Regions from separate parts of the Gracilibacillus salinarum genome, predicted to be linked through region 1. Evidence: a T-box and tRNA genes for the amino acid it is inferred to sense, from the RefSeq annotation. Region 1 holds a T-box; the other holds one or more tRNA genes.

What was found. The T-box of region 1 lies ahead of tyrS (tyrosine--tRNA ligase). A T-box ahead of a tRNA ligase gene usually reads a tRNA of that ligase, here a tRNA-Tyr.
Region 2: it encodes a tRNA-Tyr, which carries the amino acid that the T-box ahead of tyrS (tyrosine--tRNA ligase) is inferred to sense. The anticodon was not compared.

The regions. Positions count from the first base shown of each region.
Region 1 is NZ_CP095071.1:1,066,723-1,075,764, forward strand. It holds gene MUN87_RS05310 (sulfatase family protein) at 1-543, shown strand, start outside; gene MUN87_RS05315 (hypothetical protein) at 628-852, shown strand; gene MUN87_RS05320 (alanine/glycine:cation symporter family protein) at 1,657-3,087, opposite strand; gene MUN87_RS05325 (SRPBCC family protein) at 3,205-3,660, opposite strand; gene tyrS (tyrosine--tRNA ligase) at 4,421-5,692, opposite strand; T-box leader at 5,736-5,946, opposite strand; gene MUN87_RS05335 (transglycosylase domain-containing protein) at 6,073-9,042, shown strand, end outside.
Region 2 is NZ_CP095071.1:3,220,562-3,229,603, reverse strand. It holds gene gcvPB (aminomethyl-transferring glycine dehydrogenase subunit GcvPB) at 1-208, shown strand, start outside; gene MUN87_RS15155 (iron-sulfur cluster biosynthesis family protein) at 239-550, shown strand; tRNA gene MUN87_RS15150 (tRNA-Ala) at 1,363-1,438, opposite strand; tRNA gene MUN87_RS15145 (tRNA-Lys) at 1,444-1,519, opposite strand; tRNA gene MUN87_RS15140 (tRNA-Gln) at 1,567-1,641, opposite strand; tRNA gene MUN87_RS15135 (tRNA-Tyr) at 1,700-1,785, opposite strand; tRNA gene MUN87_RS15130 (tRNA-Thr) at 1,807-1,882, opposite strand; tRNA gene MUN87_RS15125 (tRNA-Val) at 1,886-1,961, opposite strand; tRNA gene MUN87_RS15120 (tRNA-Glu) at 2,036-2,110, opposite strand; tRNA gene MUN87_RS15115 (tRNA-Thr) at 2,142-2,215, opposite strand; tRNA gene MUN87_RS15110 (tRNA-Asn) at 2,219-2,293, opposite strand; rRNA gene rrf (5S ribosomal RNA) at 2,337-2,453, opposite strand; rRNA gene MUN87_RS15100 (23S ribosomal RNA) at 2,528-5,440, opposite strand; tRNA gene MUN87_RS15095 (tRNA-Ala) at 5,579-5,654, opposite strand; tRNA gene MUN87_RS15090 (tRNA-Ile) at 5,665-5,741, opposite strand; rRNA gene MUN87_RS15085 (16S ribosomal RNA) at 6,003-7,565, opposite strand; gene MUN87_RS15080 (hypothetical protein) at 7,981-8,202, opposite strand; gene MUN87_RS15075 (polysaccharide deacetylase family protein) at 8,356-9,042, shown strand, end outside.

The sequences.
Region 1 (9,042 bases):
GGGCTTCATTATCATCTTGACCTGTTACCTACCATTGCAGATCTATTGGAACAGGAACACCGACCAACTTGGGATGGACAAAGCTATGCTTCTATACTGAGAAATGGAAAATCTGCAGATCGAACGTTTCTAGTATTCTCTCAAAATGCCCATGTCTGTCAGCGAGCGGTGCGCTTCGACAAATGGCTCTATATTCGCACGTACCACGATGGCTTTCACTTATTTGATAAGGAGATGCTGTTTGATATCGTTAATGATCCACACGAACAACACAACTTATCTGAAAAGCGCCGAGATTTATGTAAGGAAGCGGTCTACATTTTGAATCAATGGCATGACGACATGATGTTTTCAATGAATTACGATACAGATCCAATGTGGACAGTAATAAAAGAAGGAGGCCCCTATCACGCTAAAACCGAAGACTTAATCCGATATCTTAGCCATTTAAGGAGAACCGGAAGATCTGATGGAGCTGAACAGTTGGAACAAAAGTATCAAAAGGACCTTGCTTCAAAAGGTTTCCTGTTTCGTAACAGCTAAATCAAGAAATAATAAGGGTATTCTCATTGCGGGAATGCCTTTTTCCAGTTAGTCTATAATGACACAGTAGAAGGAGGTGCAGGAATGTATACCTTTATATTATTCTTGTTTATTTTAATCATAGGTTACTTATTAAGCTTTTTAGGAGTCAGCTCCTATCTCCCATTTATTACAGTTAGTTTATTGCTGGCATTAATGATTAGAGCCGTCTATTTATTACACCAACTACATAAACAATTTGTGTATGAAAATAAATCAATCAGCAGCCGGTTATTGGAGAAAAGGTTAAATGACAGGCATGATTCATAATGACGCACTTTTACTCAATCCCACATTAGAAAACCAAACATAACTCGCCGGTCCTAATTGTTGTAAATAATTTACAACTTCCTATAATATGGATTATGTAAACTAGAGTGTATATCAATGTGGTAATTTTGATATACACTATGTGCTTAGCAAAGCTCCGGAAATAGGCTCCGCGTCCTGTGGGCACGGCCTCAGCTAATTTATGAAAGAAAATTCTTTTCTTTCATAAATGGATCTTCAGCTCGCGCTGATTCCACGGGAGTCTCCGCCTATTTCCTACGCTTTAGGGAAGTGCTACAACGTATGGAACAGCTAAAAGCAGTGGTTCTAGGCATTATGTTATTATTCACTCAATTCCTGTTATATATAGTGATGAGTGATCAATATGCTATCTCTTACAAACATTGTGGAGTACCAATCCTAGCGTAGGCCAACCACGTAGACTCCCGCGGGATTGTGCAGGTGCTGAAGATCCACAACGTCTGCACCTGCGTCTTCTAGTAATGCTTCGAAGTAGGCTTCCTCGGTGCAAGGCAGCAAAGAAGTAACTCAAGTAGTAGCCTAGCTTCAGCCGTGCCCCGCAGGACGCGGAGTGGTTGGACGAAGCGGTATTCTAGCACATTAAATAGCTCAATATGGATGCTTGGCTAGCGATGGCTAGTTTACATAATCCCTATTATAAGAACTCTACTTCATGTCTGAAATGATTTACTGCTGTTACTCCACTTTTATACTTGCCTAGAACATATAAAAACCGCAAGGACTCTCGTGTTGTCCTTGCGGTTAATTGAAATCATTCTTATTTTATTTTTGCTTGTTCTCATCCTGTGCTCCCCACCAGGAAATATTTTTCAATCCCTCTACATTCTTATAGTGGAACACTGGGTCTTTGCCTTGTTTTTTCTGTTGTGTGTAATCACGTAATACATCGAAGGCGACTTTACTCAATAACAGAATGGCAATCAAGTTAACCACTGCCATCATAGCCATGAATAAGTCTGCCATATTCCATACCAACTGAATCGAAGCGAGTGATCCAAACATAACCATTGCCAGAACTACGACACGGTAAACATTCAGCCATATTCCCTTCGGATTCATAAAGCTCACATTTGTTTCACCATAATAATAGTTCCCGATCACGGAACTGAATGCAAAGAAGAAAATGACAAACGCCAGGAAGATGGATGCCCATTCCCCTACTTGCGCACTGAGAGCAACTTGTGTTAACTGGATACCATCAGCTGACGATTGACCAACATTATCGTACAAAATAATAATAAACGCAGTTAAACTACAAATGACAATCGTATCAAAAAATACAGCCAAAGATTGGACTAAACCTTGCTTAACCGGGTGATTGACACCTGCTGTAGCCGCTGCGTTAGGCGCACTACCCATACCTGCTTCATTGGAGAATAATCCTCGACGAATACCATACATCATTGCGGCACCCGCTCCTCCACCAAACACTTCTTCTATTCCGAAAGCGTTTTTGATGATGAGCATAAAAACCTCTGGTAATGCCGTAATATTGGAGAATACGACGTAAAAACCAACGGCCATATAAATAACAGCCATAATTGGCACAATTACACCTGAAACAGTTGCAATACGTTTAATTCCACCGAAGATAATAATCCCTGCTAAAATCACTAATACAATGCCTGTCCACACTTTATCGATGTTAAATGCTTCTTCTACAGCGGCAGAAATTGTGTTGGCCTGCACTGCATTAAATATAAATCCGAATGTAAAGGTGATTAGAATGGAAAAAAGAATACCCATCCATTTTTGCCCCAAGGCTTTCTCCATATAATAAGCTGGTCCGCCTCGGAAACCATCTTTGTCCGGCACCTTATATACCTGTGCAAGCGTGCTTTCAATAAAAGCTGTCGCCATACCGACTAATGCAATTACCCACATCCAAAAGACAGCGCCCGGACCACCAAGCGCAACCGCTAATGCGACACCTGCCAGGTTACCGGTTCCAACTCTTGATGCAATCGAAATACTAAATGCCTGGAATGCATTGGTACCTTTTTTACCACTTTGCTCGACTGCTTCTTCTGAAAGAACACGAAACATGTCTCCAAATAATCGGAATTGAACAAATTTAGATCGTAACGTAAAAAATAATCCTGCTCCAATTAATAAATAAATCAGAACGTAATCCCATAAAACCAAATTTCCCCATTCTACAATTTTGGAGGCAATTTGTTCAATAGTACTCATGTTGATAAACCCCTTTCTTCGTTTTGCAAAACATATACCCCAAAAGACTCAATATATTACATTTTTCATAAAAAAACAAGTAAATCCCTTATCCATTTCTGGATAAGGGATATGTAGCTACTTCGACACAGCTGATTCTTCCACCATTCGATTCGCCACTGCTTCTGTAAATTCAATGGTTGTTTTAGGAATGAATGTTTTCAGGACACCATTTACCATTGGCCCAAGAATACCGTTAGCTGTGATTGTTAAACTGCCTGTCACATCTGTATGTTCTGCGTCTTCGGCAGTTGCTTTAAAACAACCTTCACCGACAATATTTTTACTTTTATCCTGTAATGAAAAGCTGACACAGTTTGGCTTTTCCCATTTATTAATATTAATATAGAGCGTAATGGTTTTGTGAATTTTTGCTACCTCACCTTTGAATTTCCAGACAGAGCGATAATCATCTTCCACACGATGCTCGATATAACCCGGCACTAAATCGGCCCATTTTTCAAAATCACTGACAAAATCCCACACTTTTCCGATCGGTAAGTCTAGCTGTACAAAATGTGTTCCACTCGGCATAAAATAAATCCCTCCTCATCATTTCATATGATCAAAGAACAAAAATCATGCCTATTACCTTAATAGCAGTAGCAGGTTTTGCAACTGTGCGATAAGGGGGAATCCTTACATGATTTGTCGTGCAGACATCCTCCTACGAATAATATACAACCCTATAATATGGATTATGTAAACAAAGGCTGTATTACAAAATGGTCATTTTGATATCGTTTATCTGCTTAGCAAAGCTCTGGAAATAGGCTCCGCGTCCTGTGGGCACGGGAGTCTCCGCCTATTTCCTACGCTTACGGGAAGTGCTACAACGTATGGAACAGCAAATAGCAGTGGTACTTGTTTTTTTTCAATAGCTATTATATAGGCATGAAATCAATATGCTAGCTCTGACAAAAATTGTAGAGTATCAATTCTAGCGTAGGCCAACCACGGAGACTCCCGCGGAACAGGCAGGCGCTGAAGATCCACAACGTCTGCACCTGTATCTACTCGTAATGCTTCGAAGTAGGGTTCCTCTGTGCAAGGCAGCAGAGAAGTGATTCGTGTAGCAGCCTAGCTTCAGCCGTACCCCGCAGAACGTGAAGTGGTTGGTAGAAGGTATCATACTACACATAATATTTCAAAATCACCACTAAGCCGCTAACATAATCCATATTATAAGAATCTATCTTCTTGTTCAGCATTGATTACTCCATGTCAGCACTTTTCTTTCTTATTCGTCAAAAAAGGTTCTGATCTTTGGAGATCAGAACCTTTTTAAATTACTCTAAAAGCGAATTAAGAAATATTTCTTTTTACCTCGTCTGATAATCGTAAATTTATCTTCAATACGATCTTGCTCTGTTAATTGGTGCGTCAATTCCTGATTACGGATACCATTGATGTAGATCGCTCCATTGTTTATATCTTCACGAGCCTGACGCTTGGATGAAGATATACCTGCTTCTACTAAGAGCTCGATTAGAGCAATCTCTTTATTTTCAATCGCAACGGATGGCACATCTTTAAAGCCTTGTTCAATTTCAGCTGCATTTAAACTGCTTAGTTCTCCACTGAATAGTGCTTCTGTAATTTTTTGTGCTTGCTTCAAGGCATCTTCACCGTGAATCAATTTAGTCATTTCTTCTGCTAAACGTTTATGCGGAATACGCTTTTCAGGTGCATTTGCTAATTCTTTCTCTAATGCTTCTATCTCGTCAAAGTCAATAAATGTGAAGTATTTGATAAATCGAAGAACGTCACGATCATCGGTATTAATCCAAAACTGGTAGAATTCGTACGGTGTTGTTTTCTCAGGATCTAGCCAAACTGCTCCACCTGCTGTCTTACCAAATTTCGTCCCATCACTTTTCGTAATTAACGGCACTGTCAGTCCGTATACTTCCGCCTCTTCCTCACTTTGCTCAAATCGTTTACGACGAATTAATTCCATTCCCGCAGTAATATTACCCCATTGATCACTGCCACCAAGTTGTAATGTACAATTTTCTTTTTCGTATAAATTCAAGAAGTCAATCGATTGCAGCATCATGTAACTGAACTCTGTAAAAGAAATACCGTTCTCCAAACGGGACTCAACGGAATCTTTTGCCAGCATGTAATTAATGCTGAAATGCTTCCCGATATCTCTCAAGAATTCAATGATCGTCATCGTCGACAGCCATTCATGATTATTACGGGCAACCGCACTGTTTTCACCCTGATCGAAATTCAATATGCCTGCTAGTTGGTCTTTGATTTTATCACTAAAGCCTTTCACCACTTCAGGACTGTTTAACGAACGTTCTGTTGAACGACCACTTGGATCACCGATAAGACCTGTACCTCCACCAATTAAAGCAATAGGTCTGTGACCTGCTTTTTGAAATCTTTTTAACATTAATACCGGTACTAGATGACCAATATGCAAGCTGTCAGCTGTCGGATCAAAGCCTGCGTACAGCGTTACAATATTATTCTCTAAATGCTTGCGCAATCCTTCGTCATCAGTTGTTTGCTGAATTAAATCCCGTTTAGCCAATTCGTCTAAAATATGCATGCTTTCCACTCCTTTTCTACACAATAAAAAAACTCCTCCCTAAATAAGGGACGAGTTAAATCGCGGTACCACCCTCGTTACAGCTCGATTAGAACTGTCACTCAAGGAATTAACGACATAGACCTGCCGTCTTCATTCAACATGAAGAAACTCCGGAACGTAATTCGCCAGACAGATTATTTACTGACTCGCACCAACCGTCAGCTCGCTGATAAAGGGAATCTTCTGCTACTTCAAACCATCATCATTTTTGTTATGTTTCATTGTTATTACATTAATAGCATAAACAATTGAAAAATGCAATATTTTTTCAACTTTTAAGTAAATTGGATTGACGGCTGTGCTATAATATATAGTGGAATATTTAGGGGGATATACGAATGAATGCAAAGAATGCAAAAGAATTTTTTCAAAAAACATGGCAGTCGTTTAAAGAATTATGGAATAAACAAGTAATTCAACGTACATCTAGAATCAGTTACCATATTATATGGAATATCATATTATTTTTTATCGCAATTGCGCTGGTTGGCGGCTTTTTTGTCGCGGGGCTTGGTGCAGGATATTTCGCTTCCCTGGTGGATGATGAAAAGATCCAAAGTGAGGAAGAAATGGCAAGCGCTATCTATAATTATGCAGAAACATCTGAATTATACTTTGCCAATGATGTGTTTCTGTCTGAAGTCAGTGCAGACCTGCTCCGTGATGAAACTACATTGGACCATGTAAGTACATACGTGCAAAATGCGGTAATCGCAACAGAAGATGAATATTTTAACACGCATAACGGCATCGTTCCAAAAGCAGTGTTACGGGCAGTTTTTCAGGAAGTGACAAATGCTTCCGTACAATCAGGTGGTAGTACCTTGACACAACAAATTATCAAAAATCAAATTCTTACAAATGAAGTATCCTTTGAACGTAAAGCTAAAGAAATGCTACTAGCGATGCGCTTGGAATTATTCTTTGAAAAGGATGAAATATTGGAAGCATATTTAAATATCGTACCATTTGGACGTAATGCTTCCGGTCAAAATATTGCAGGTATTCAGACTGCTGCAGATGGTATTTTTGGCGTTAATGCTGATGAATTAAACTTGCCGCAAGCTGCATTTATCGCTGGGTTACCTCAAAGTCCATCCTACTACACCCCCTTCATTAATGGTGGTGGTCTCAAAAATGAAGAAGGATTAGAACCAGGTCTAACTCGTATGAAATCCGTACTTAGCAGAATGTTAGAAGCAGGTTACATTAATCAGGATGAGTACCAGAAAGCATTGGAATATGACATTGTTGCAGATTTCAAACAGCCGGAAGAGTCACAGTCTGAGAAATACCCTTATTTAATGCAAGAGATCCAAAAGCGGGCAATTGATAAATTAGTATATGTACTCGCTGAGCAAGACGGCTATACAAAAGAAGAAATAGATACAAGTGAAACATTGAAAGAAGAATACGAGATAAAAGCATCGAGAGAAATCAGCAGCAACGGCTATAAAATTCATTCCACAATTGATAAGGATATCTATGATGCCTTTCAGAAGGTTGCAGCAGAATATAACAACTACGGACAGGATAAGCTGGCACGTAATGAGAAAACAAACAAGGCAATTATGGTAGAAGACCCGGAAACTGGAGAGATGGTACAGCTAGGTAAACAACCAGTTCAGGTTGGTAGTGTATTAATTGAAAACAGCACAGGTAAAATTATCAGTTTCGTTGGTGGTCGTGATTTTGATACTTCTCAAAAAAACCATGCCACAAGTGTTAACAGACAAAATGGTAGTACCATGAAACCGTTAGTGGCTTATGCACCGGCAATGGAATGGGGAGTTGTACAGCCTGGATCGATTATTGCGGATGCAGCATGGGCTTATCCTGGAGGGTACTCTCCAGGAAACTATTCAGGTCGCTTTTATGGACTGACTTCAGTAAGAGAAGCTTTATACCGCTCACACAATGCAACTGCGGTAAAAGTTTACAGTCAAATCCTAAATCAGAATCCTGTCGAGCAATTTCTATCGAAAATGGGCTTCTCATCTCTCGTAGAAGGAGATGAAGAATATAGATCCATAGTACTCGGCGGAATCACAAATGGTGTAACCGTCGAGGAAAATACAAATGCTTATGCTACATTTGGTAACATGGGCTCTTTCGTAGAAGATTATATGATTGAAAAAATCGAAACAAAAGAAGGCGAAGTGGTTTATCAGCATGAGAGTGAAAAAACAGAAGTATTCAGCCCGCAAACAAGCTATTTAATGCTTGATATGATGCGCGATGTACTAACACGTGGTACCGGTACTGCCGGAAGAGCTAATCTTACGAATAAGAGCGTAGACTGGGCAGGCAAAACAGGTACAACCAACAGCTTCAAGGACACTTGGTTTATTGCAACCAATCCGAATGTTACGTTAGGAAGCTGGATGGGCTATGACTATAATCAACAATTAGACAAAGGATACAGTAGTCGAAACAATACATTCTGGGCAAAATTAGTAAATGCAGCAACAGAAATCCGTCCTGAACTGATGGCACCATCAAATAAATTTGAAAGTCCCGGGGGTATAGTAACACGTTCGTATTGTGCTGTATCAGGGTTACTGCCTTCTGAAGAATGCGGTAAGCTTGGCTTAGTCAACACAGATATTTATAATGCGAATTTCGTTCCTACTAAGAAAGACTATAGTCTGATTCAGGATTCTTACGCAACGATCGATGACGAAGTTGTGTTAGCAGGTGAAAAAACACCAGATGAATTTTCTGATGGAAATGGCTTTAGTTTCAATCCTGATTGGCTAAAGGATATGGGCTATACCAAACTAAGCAATATCAAACAATTAACGGCTGGAAAAGGCGGCGCTTGGGAAAAAATTAAATATCCTAATGAACAAGAAGTGTCAAATGACGGAAAAGCACCAAGTGCACCTGGTGGATTGAAATTAAATAAGCAGAAATTGTCATGGAGCAAATCGAACAGTTCTGATGTAGTTGGTTACCGAATTTACCAGGCAAGTAATCCAGATGACAAAAATTTCAAACGAATCGGTTCCACTACAGAAACTTCATTCACTATTCCAAGCAGTAAAGCTGTTTATCAGATTCGCGCTGTCGATTATTACGGTCAGGAATCCTCAGGAAGTAATGTAGTCGTACAAGGTGATTTCTCTGAACCTGAACCAGAGCAAAAAGAAGACAATAAAGAGCAGCCAAACAATAACAATAATGGCAATAAAGAGCAGGAATCGGAGCAAAATAATCAAAACCAGGAACAAAACGATAATGAGCAAACGGAAGAACAACAACCAAATGAGCAAACTCCAGACACGCAACAAGACAATCAAGATAGC
Region 2 (9,042 bases), 2.2 Mb from region 1:
GATGATCGAACCAACCGAAACCGAATCAAAAGAAACACTGGATGCTTTTGCTGATGTGATGATCCAAATTGCGAAGGAAGCTGCAGAAGACCCATCTATTGTGTTAGATGCACCACATTCCACGATTATCGGAAGGTTAAATGAAACACAAGCTGCCAGAAAACCTATATTACGTTATAAAAAAATCAGAGAACCTGTAGAGTCATAGTTCATTATGATGCTATGAAGGAGTTAGACGATGAATATTACATTAACTAAGTTAGCTCAGAAAGCATTACAGACAGAAACTATTCCAGAAGGCCAATTGCCTAGGCTTGATGCTGAATTAACAGGAGGTTGCGGAATATCTCTCACTTATTCTCTGATAGTTGATGAGAAAAGACCAATGGATACGATCATCGAGATAAACGGAATCACCTTTCAAATCGATCATTTCACCAAACGTTATCTGGATACAGAAACTAGTTTAGTTATTGATTATTGTGCGGATAAGGGTTATTTTATCGAAAAGTATTACCAGACCAATACATGCGATGTTTCAGATAGGTAATTCCGAGCATAACCTGCCAGGTCCTAATTGAAATAATTTATATACAACTAACTTTAATATGGATTATGCTAACAAACGCTGTATTGCAATGTGGTCTTTTTGATAGATATTATCTGCTTAGCAAAACTCCGGAAATAGGCTCCGCGTCCTGTGGGCACGGCTTCAGCTAGGCTACTACTTGAACAGCATCTTGCTGCCTTGTGCCGAGGAAGCTCACTTCGAAGCGATACTTGCAGACACAGGCACAGACGAAGTGGATCTTCAGCTCGCGCTGATTCCACGGGAGTCTCCGCCTATTTCCTACACTTGAGGTAAGTGTTACAAATTATGTAACAGCAAAAAGCAGTGGTTCTTGGTATTATGTTAATCATTCAATTCCTGTTATGCATACAGTGATCAATATGCTATCTCTTACAAAAGTTGTAGAGCCCATATCCTAGCGTAGGCCAACCACGGAGACTCCCGCGGGACAGGCAGGCGCTGAAGATCCACAACGTCTGCACCTGTGTCTACTAGTAACGCTTCGAAGTAGGCTTCCTCGGTGCAAGGCAGCAGAGAAGCAATTCTAGTAGTAGCCTAGCTTCAGCCGTGCCCCGCAGGACGCGGAGTGGTTGGCCGGAGCGGTATCCCAGCACATTCAATATATCAAAATGGTTGCAACGCTAACATAATCCATATTATAGGGAAAAATCGATTATTTCAATCTTCATTGTAAGTCAGCTTCTAAATGGTAACTTTACTTTTTAAACATACAAAAAAATCAATTTTCTTATTGAAAATCGATTGGCTGTTTTCTTATGTGAATTTTAAGATGGTGGAGCCTAGCGGGATCGAACCGCTGACCTCCTGCGTGCAAAGCAGGCGCTCTCCCAGCTGAGCTAAGGCCCCAAAAGTGGTGAGCCATGGAGGATTCGAACCTCCGACCCTCTGATTAAAAGTCAGATGCTCTACCAACTGAGCTAATGGCTCTTACTTCTTTTTATCGTACAAAGTGCAAAAAAAAGCACAAAATAAAATGGCTGGGCTAGCTGGATTCGAACCAGCGCATGACGGTACCAAAAACCGTTGCCTTACCGCTTGGCTATAGCCCACCAATAAAATGAAAAAGTGTACAGAAATAGTATATACACTTAGTGATTTTTTATACAATGGTGGAGGGAGTAGGACTCGAACCTACGAACCCGATGGGAGCGGATTTACAGTCCGCCGCGTTTGGCCAACTTCGCTATCCCTCCATGTATCTATATGAACTTGACTGGTGCCGGCCAGAGGACTTGAACCCCCAACCTACTGATTACAAGTCAGTTGCTCTACCAATTGAGCTAGACCGGCTAATGGTGGAGGATGCAGGGCTCGAACCTGCGACCCCTTGCTTGTAAGGCAAGTGCTCTCCCAGCTGAGCTAATCCTCCAAAGTTTAAGATGTACAATTGCATGTGTTACGACAGGACGTCGCATTCTTTCAACAAAATTTAAGTGGTATTTATGGTGACCCGTACGGGATTCGAACCCGTGATACCGCCGTGAAAGGGCGGTGTCTTAACCACTTGACCAACGGGCCAATACAATATAATATGTCATAAAAATAGCAGAGCTTCCAGCCGGACTTGAACCGGCGACCCCTTCCTTACCATGGAAGTGCTCTACCGAACTGAGCTATGGAAGCATATGGCTCCACAGGTAGGATTCGAACCTACGACCGATCGGTTAACAGCCGATTGCTCTACCACTGAGCTACTGTGGAATATTGTTCATCTGGCTGCTTCTCAAAGCTGTGAAATTACATAGCCTGGCAACGTCCTACTCTTGCAGGGGCGCGAGCCCCAACTACCATGGGCGCTGAAGAGCTTAACTGCTGTGTTCGGCATGGGAACAGGTGTGACCTCTTCGCTATCGCTACCAGACTATTGTATTTTAGGGTTGCACCCTGAAAACTAGATAAGATATTGACATCAACAACACCATTGAAACATGTTATATAGATAAGTCCTCGATCTATTAGTATTCGTCAGCTTCACATGTCACCATGCTTCCACCTCGAACCTATCAACCTCATCGTCTCTGAGGGATCTTACTCACTTATGTGATGGGAAGTCTCATCTTGAGGGGGGCTTCATGCTTAGATGCTTTCAGCACTTATCCCTTCCACACGTAGCTACCCAGCGATGCTCTTGGCAGAACAACTGGTGCACCAGCGGTGTGTCCATCCCGGTCCTCTCGTACTAAGGACAGCTCCTCTCAAACTTCCAACGCCCACGACGGATAGGGACCGAACTGTCTCACGACGTTCTGAACCCAGCTCGCGTACCGCTTTAATGGGCGAACAGCCCAACCCTTGGGACCGACTACAGCCCCAGGATGCGATGAGCCGACATCGAGGTGCCAAACCTCCCCGTCGATGTGGACTCTTGGGGGAGATAAGCCTGTTATCCCCGGGGTAGCTTTTATCCGTTGAGCGACGGCCCTTCCATTCGGTACCGCCGGATCACTAAGCCCGACTTTCGTCCCTGCTCGACTTGTAGGTCTCGCAGTCAAGCTCCCTTCTGCCTTTGCACTCTGCGAATGATTTCCAACCATTCTGAGGGAACCTTTGGGCGCCTCCGTTACATTTTAGGAGGCGACCGCCCCAGTCAAACTGCCCACCTGACACTGTCTCCGAACCGGATCACGGTTCTGGGTTAGAAGGTCAATACAGCCAGGGTGGTATCCCACCGGCGCCTCCACGTAAGCTAGCGCTCACGTTTCTCAGGCTCCCACCTATCCTGTACAAGCTGTACCAACATTCAATATCAGGCTACAGTAAAGCTCCACGGGGTCTTTCCGTCCTGTCGCGGGTAATGCGCATCTTCACGCATAGTATAATTTCACCGGGTCTCTCGTTGAGACAGTGCCCAAGTCGTTGCACCTTTCGTGCGGGTCGGAACTTACCCGACAAGGAATTTCGCTACCTTAGGACCGTTATAGTTACGGCCGCCGTTTACTGGGGCTTCGGTTCAACGCTTCGCTAATGCTAACGCATCCCCTTAACCTTCCAGCACCGGGCAGGTGTCAGCCCCTATACTTCGCCTTACGGCTTCGCAGAGACCTGTGTTTTTGCTAAACAGTCGCTTGGGCCTTTTCACTGCGGCTTCTCGCAAAAGAAGCACCCCTTCTCCCGAAGTTACGGGGTCATTTTGCCGAGTTCCTTAACGAGAGTTCTCCCGATCACCTTAGGATTCTCTCCTCGCCTACCTGTGTCGGTTTGCGGTACGGGCACCCTTTTCCTTGCTAGAGGCTTTTCTTGGCAGCGTGAAATCCGGAACTTCGGTACTATATTTCCCTCCTGATCACAGCTTGTGATTGCCAGACGGATTTGCCTATCTGACTCACTTACTGCTTCAACGCACACATCCAATGGTGCGCATTCCTTATCCTTCTGCGTCCCCCCATCACTCAAAACGGAATTGGGTGGTACAGGAATATCAACCTGTTGTCCATCGCCTACGCCTTTCGGCCTCGGCTTAGGCCCCGACTAACCCTGAGCGGACGAGCCTTCCTCAGGAAACCTTAGGCATTCGGTGAAGAAGATTCTCACTTCTTTTTCGCTACTCATACCGGCATTCTCACTTCTAAGCGCTCCACCAGTCCTCACGGTCTGACTTCACTGCACTTAGAACGCTCTCCTACCATTGATCGCAGATCAATCCGTAGCTTCGGTGATACGTTTAGCCCCGGTATATTTTCGGCGCAGCGTCACTCGACCAGTGAGCTATTACGCACTCTTTAAATGATGGCTGCTTCTAAGCCAACATCCTGGTTGTCTGTGCAACGCCACATCCTTTTCCACTTAACGTATACTTTGGGACCTTAGCTGACGGTCTGGGCTGTTTCCCTTTCGACTATGAACCTTATCACCCATAGTCTGACTCCCAAGGTAATATGATTGGCATTCGGAGTTTGACTGAATTCGGTAACCCGGTAAGGGCCCCTAGTCCAATCAGTGCTCTACCTCCAACATACATGCCTTGAGGCTAGCCCTAAAGCTATTTCGGAGAGAACCAGCTATCTCCGTGTTCGATTGGCATTTCACCCCTACCCACACCTCATCCCCGCACTTTTCAACGTGCGTGGGTTCGGGCCTCCAGTCAGTGTTACCTGACCTTCACCCTGGACATGGGTAGATCACACGGTTTCGGGTCTACGACCACCTACTAAAACGCCCTATTCAGACTCGCTTTCGCTGCGGCTCCGTGTCTTCCACTTAACCTTGCAGGGGATCGTAACTCGCCGGTCCATTCTACAAAAGGTACGCCGTCACCCATAAAAGGGCTCCGACTACTTGTAGGCACACGGTTTCAGGTACTATTTCACTCCCCTCCCGGGGTGCTTTTCACCTTTCCCTCACGGTACTGGTTCACTATCGGTCACTAGGGTGTATTTAGCCTTGGGAGATGGTCCTCCCGGATTCCGACGGAATTTCACGTGTTCCGCCGTACTCAGGATCCACTCCGGAGGAAATACATTTTCGACTACAGGATTGTTACCTTCTGTGATGGGCCTTTCCAGACCACTTCGTCTAATGTATTTCTTTGTAACTCCAAAGGAGTGTCCTACAACCCCAAAAAGCAAGCTTTTTGGTTTGGGCTAATTCCGTTTCGCTCGCCGCTACTCGGGAAATCGCGTTTGCTTTCTCTTCCTCCGGGTACTGAGATGTTTCAGTTCCCCGGGTCTGCCTCATTTATCCTATGGATTCAGATAAATGTTCTACTCCATGACGAGCAGAGGGTTTCCCCATTCGGAAATTCTCGGATCAACGCCTACGTACGGCTCCCCGAGACATATCGGTGTTTGTCCCGTCCTTCATCGGCTCCTAGTGCCAAGGCATCCACCGTGCGCCCTTCTTCACTTAACTATTATTACTTCATTTCAATGAAAAAGTCGTTGGTTATTGTTTGATGTCTTGTCATCAGTTTCGTTTCCACAGCTGACCAGCAGTTGCTTCCACGTCCTGATTATTCTTATCTAGTTTTCAAGGTACATTAATTTAAAATGGTGGAGCCTAGCGGGATCGAACCGCTGACCTCCTGCGTGCAAAGCAGGCGCTCTCCCAGCTGAGCTAAGGCCCCAATTTTAGAATGGTGGGCCTGAGTGGACTCGAACCACCGACCTCACGCTTATCAGGCGTGCGCTCTAACCAGCTGAGCTACAGGCCCATTCTAATGAGTGTATGATATTGAGAGGCAGATTGATCTCTCAAAACTGAACCAAACAACCAAGTATGATTTTGTCACCTTGTAAAAGGTGTTCCGTAATATGTCCAGCTGCAGCACCCAGCGCCTAGCAAACTTCCTTTACCTCCGTACGATAAGTCAACATCAACTCACAAATGTTCGTTGTGTTTCCTTTATCTCCTTCGGTTCAGTCCAGTTTGTACGTCGCTAAACGGGTGCTTTCGCCTTTCTATTAATCCTTAGAAAGGAGGTGATCCAGCCGCACCTTCCGATACGGCTACCTTGTTACGACTTCACCCCAATCATTGGCCCCACCTTCGGCGGCTGGCTCCAAAGGTTACCCCACCGACTTCGGGTGTTGCCAACTCTCGTGGTGTGACGGGCGGTGTGTACAAGGCCCGGGAACGTATTCACCGTGGCATGCTGATCCACGATTACTAGCGATTCCGGCTTCATGCAGGCGAGTTGCAGCCTGCAATCCGAACTGAGAATGGTTTTATGGGATTTGCTTGACCTCGCGGTTTCGCTGCCCTCTGTACCATCCATTGTAGCACGTGTGTAGCCCAGGTCATAAGGGGCATGATGATTTGACGTCATCCCCACCTTCCTCCGGTTTGTCACCGGCAGTCACCTTAGAGTGCCCAACTTAATGCTGGCAACTAAGATCAAGGGTTGCGCTCGTTGCGGGACTTAACCCAACATCTCACGACACGAGCTGACGACAACCATGCACCACCTGTCATTCGGTCCCCGAAGGGAACTCCCTATCTCTAGGGACATCCGAAGATGTCAAGACCTGGTAAGGTTCTTCGCGTTGCTTCGAATTAAACCACATGCTCCACCGCTTGTGCGGGCCCCCGTCAATTCTTTTGAGTTTCAGCCTTGCGGCCGTACTCCCCAGGCGGAGTGCTTAATGCGTTAACTGCAGCACTAAGGGGCGGAAACCCCCTAACACCTAGCACTCATCGTTTACGGCGTGGACTACCAGGGTATCTAATCCTGTTCGCTCCCCACGCTTTCGCACCTCAGCGTCAGTTACAGACCAGAGAGTCGCCTTCGCCACTGGTGTTCCTCCACATATCTACGCATTTCACCGCTACACGTGGAATTCCACTCTCCTCTTCTGCACTCAAGTTCCCCAGTTTCCAATGACCGCTTGCGGTTGAGCCGCAAGATTTCACATCAGACTTAAGAAACCGCCTACGCGCGCTTTACGCCCAATAATTCCGGACAACGCTTGCCCCCTACGTATTACCGCGGCTGCTGGCACGTAGTTAGCCGGGGCTTCCTCGATAGGTACCGTCAAGGTGCCGCCCTATTTGAACGGCACTTGTTCTTCCCTAACAACAGAACTTTACGATCCGAAAACCTTCTTCGTTCACGCGGCGTTGCTCCGTCAGACTTTCGTCCATTGCGGAAGATTCCCTACTGCTGCCTCCCGTAGGAGTCTGGGCCGTGTCTCAGTCCCAGTGTGGCCGATCACCCTCTCAGGTCGGCTACGCATCGTTGCCTTGGTGAGCCGTTACCTCACCAACTAGCTAATGCGCCGCGGGCCCATCTGTAAGTGATAGCCAAAGGCCATCTTTCAACATTCCTTCATGCGAAGCAATGTGTTATCCGGTATTAGCCCCGGTTTCCCGGGGTTATCCCAGTCTTACAGGCAGGTTGCCCACGTGTTACTCACCCGTCCGCCGCTCGTTCCACTAACGTCCTCCCGAAGGATTCAGTTAGCTTCCCGCGCTCGACTTGCATGTATTAGGCACGCCGCCAGCGTTCGTCCTGAGCCAAGATCAAACTCTCAATAAAGTTGACTTGCGCTCGCTTCTATAAGCTAGCTTGTTTATTAATTCATACTGGTTGTTTTGTTCAGTTTTCAAAGATCAATTTCAATGTCGTTTTTTGCGACGAAACTTAATATAACATGAATAAAAAAGTAAGTCAATAACTTTTTTAAATGTTTGTTTTTTTGTTCGTGCCTCAATGACGACAAGAAATAATATACCATATACTTTTTTACTCAGCAAGTCTTTTTTTGAAATTTCTTTGAGAAAAAATCGATTTTCGTATCATCTTCTGCATGTTACCCAGATTTTCTTATACTTTGTACATGTTTAATTTTCGCTACACCGTGCTGCTTCATCGTTAAGGTATTCCCTTAACGCCCAAAAAAAATATACTATATCTCATCAGAACTATCGCAAAAGATATAGTATAGCGTATATTATTCGATTTTAACTTTTTTCGGTATATACTTCTTTACTTCCTCTTCGCTGGCTACTCGAGTGTACAATTGAAAAATAACTTTGTACCTTTCACGCATCGCTTGTTTGACCATAGTATCTATTCGATGATCTTCGAGATCAAATAACAACTCTTCAAGTTCTCTCTTTACAACATATTGTAATTCTTGTTGTTCTTTATCATTAATCAGCAGACCTAACATTGTAATCCCCCTATCGAAATCTAGGCTTAATCTCCCCAATAACTAATTGTTATATTCCTCTTTCTTTCAAAATTAAACATAATTAGACATCATATTTGTGGAAGAACATTCATATGATGGTAAAGACAAGCCCAGCATAATGGAGGGAAAGAGATGAGACGTTTATATGTAATAGATATGAAAAAGCAAAAGAAAGCATTTATTATTATCCCTATTGCCTTATTTGTAGCCCTGTTTTTATTTTTGGAATCCAATTACACACCAACTGTCTTTTCCAATCAGGAGAATCCACGGGCTTTAAATACTGGTAGTTCTCAAAATGCCTCTGTCGCATTAACATTTAATATCAGCCACGGAAATGAACAAGTGCTTCCTATTCTGGAGAGACTGAAATCTGAAGGTGTACGAGCTACCTTCTTTGTTAGCGGGGAGTGGGCAGAGCGTCATCCTGATATTCTCGAAAAAATCGCAGAGAATGAACACGAAATTGGCATGCTCGGATACCAATATAAATCTTACGTTGACCAGGAGATTGAAGAAGTTCGAAAAGATCTCCAAAAAGCAAAAGATACATTTAGTAAATTAGGTTACGAGAATGTCTACCTATTAAGAGCACCCAACGGCCATCTGAATGAAGAAATCATTAATGTCGCAGAAAAAGAAGGATTGAAGGTTATCCATTGGAGTGTAAACCCGAATGATTGGAAAAATCCAGGAACAGAAAAAATCACCAATCACATCTTAAATAATCTTAATAATGGAGATATAATTCTGCTGCATGCTTCCGATACCGTCAAACAAACGGAGAAGGCTTTGGAAATTGTCATTCCCGAGATTAAA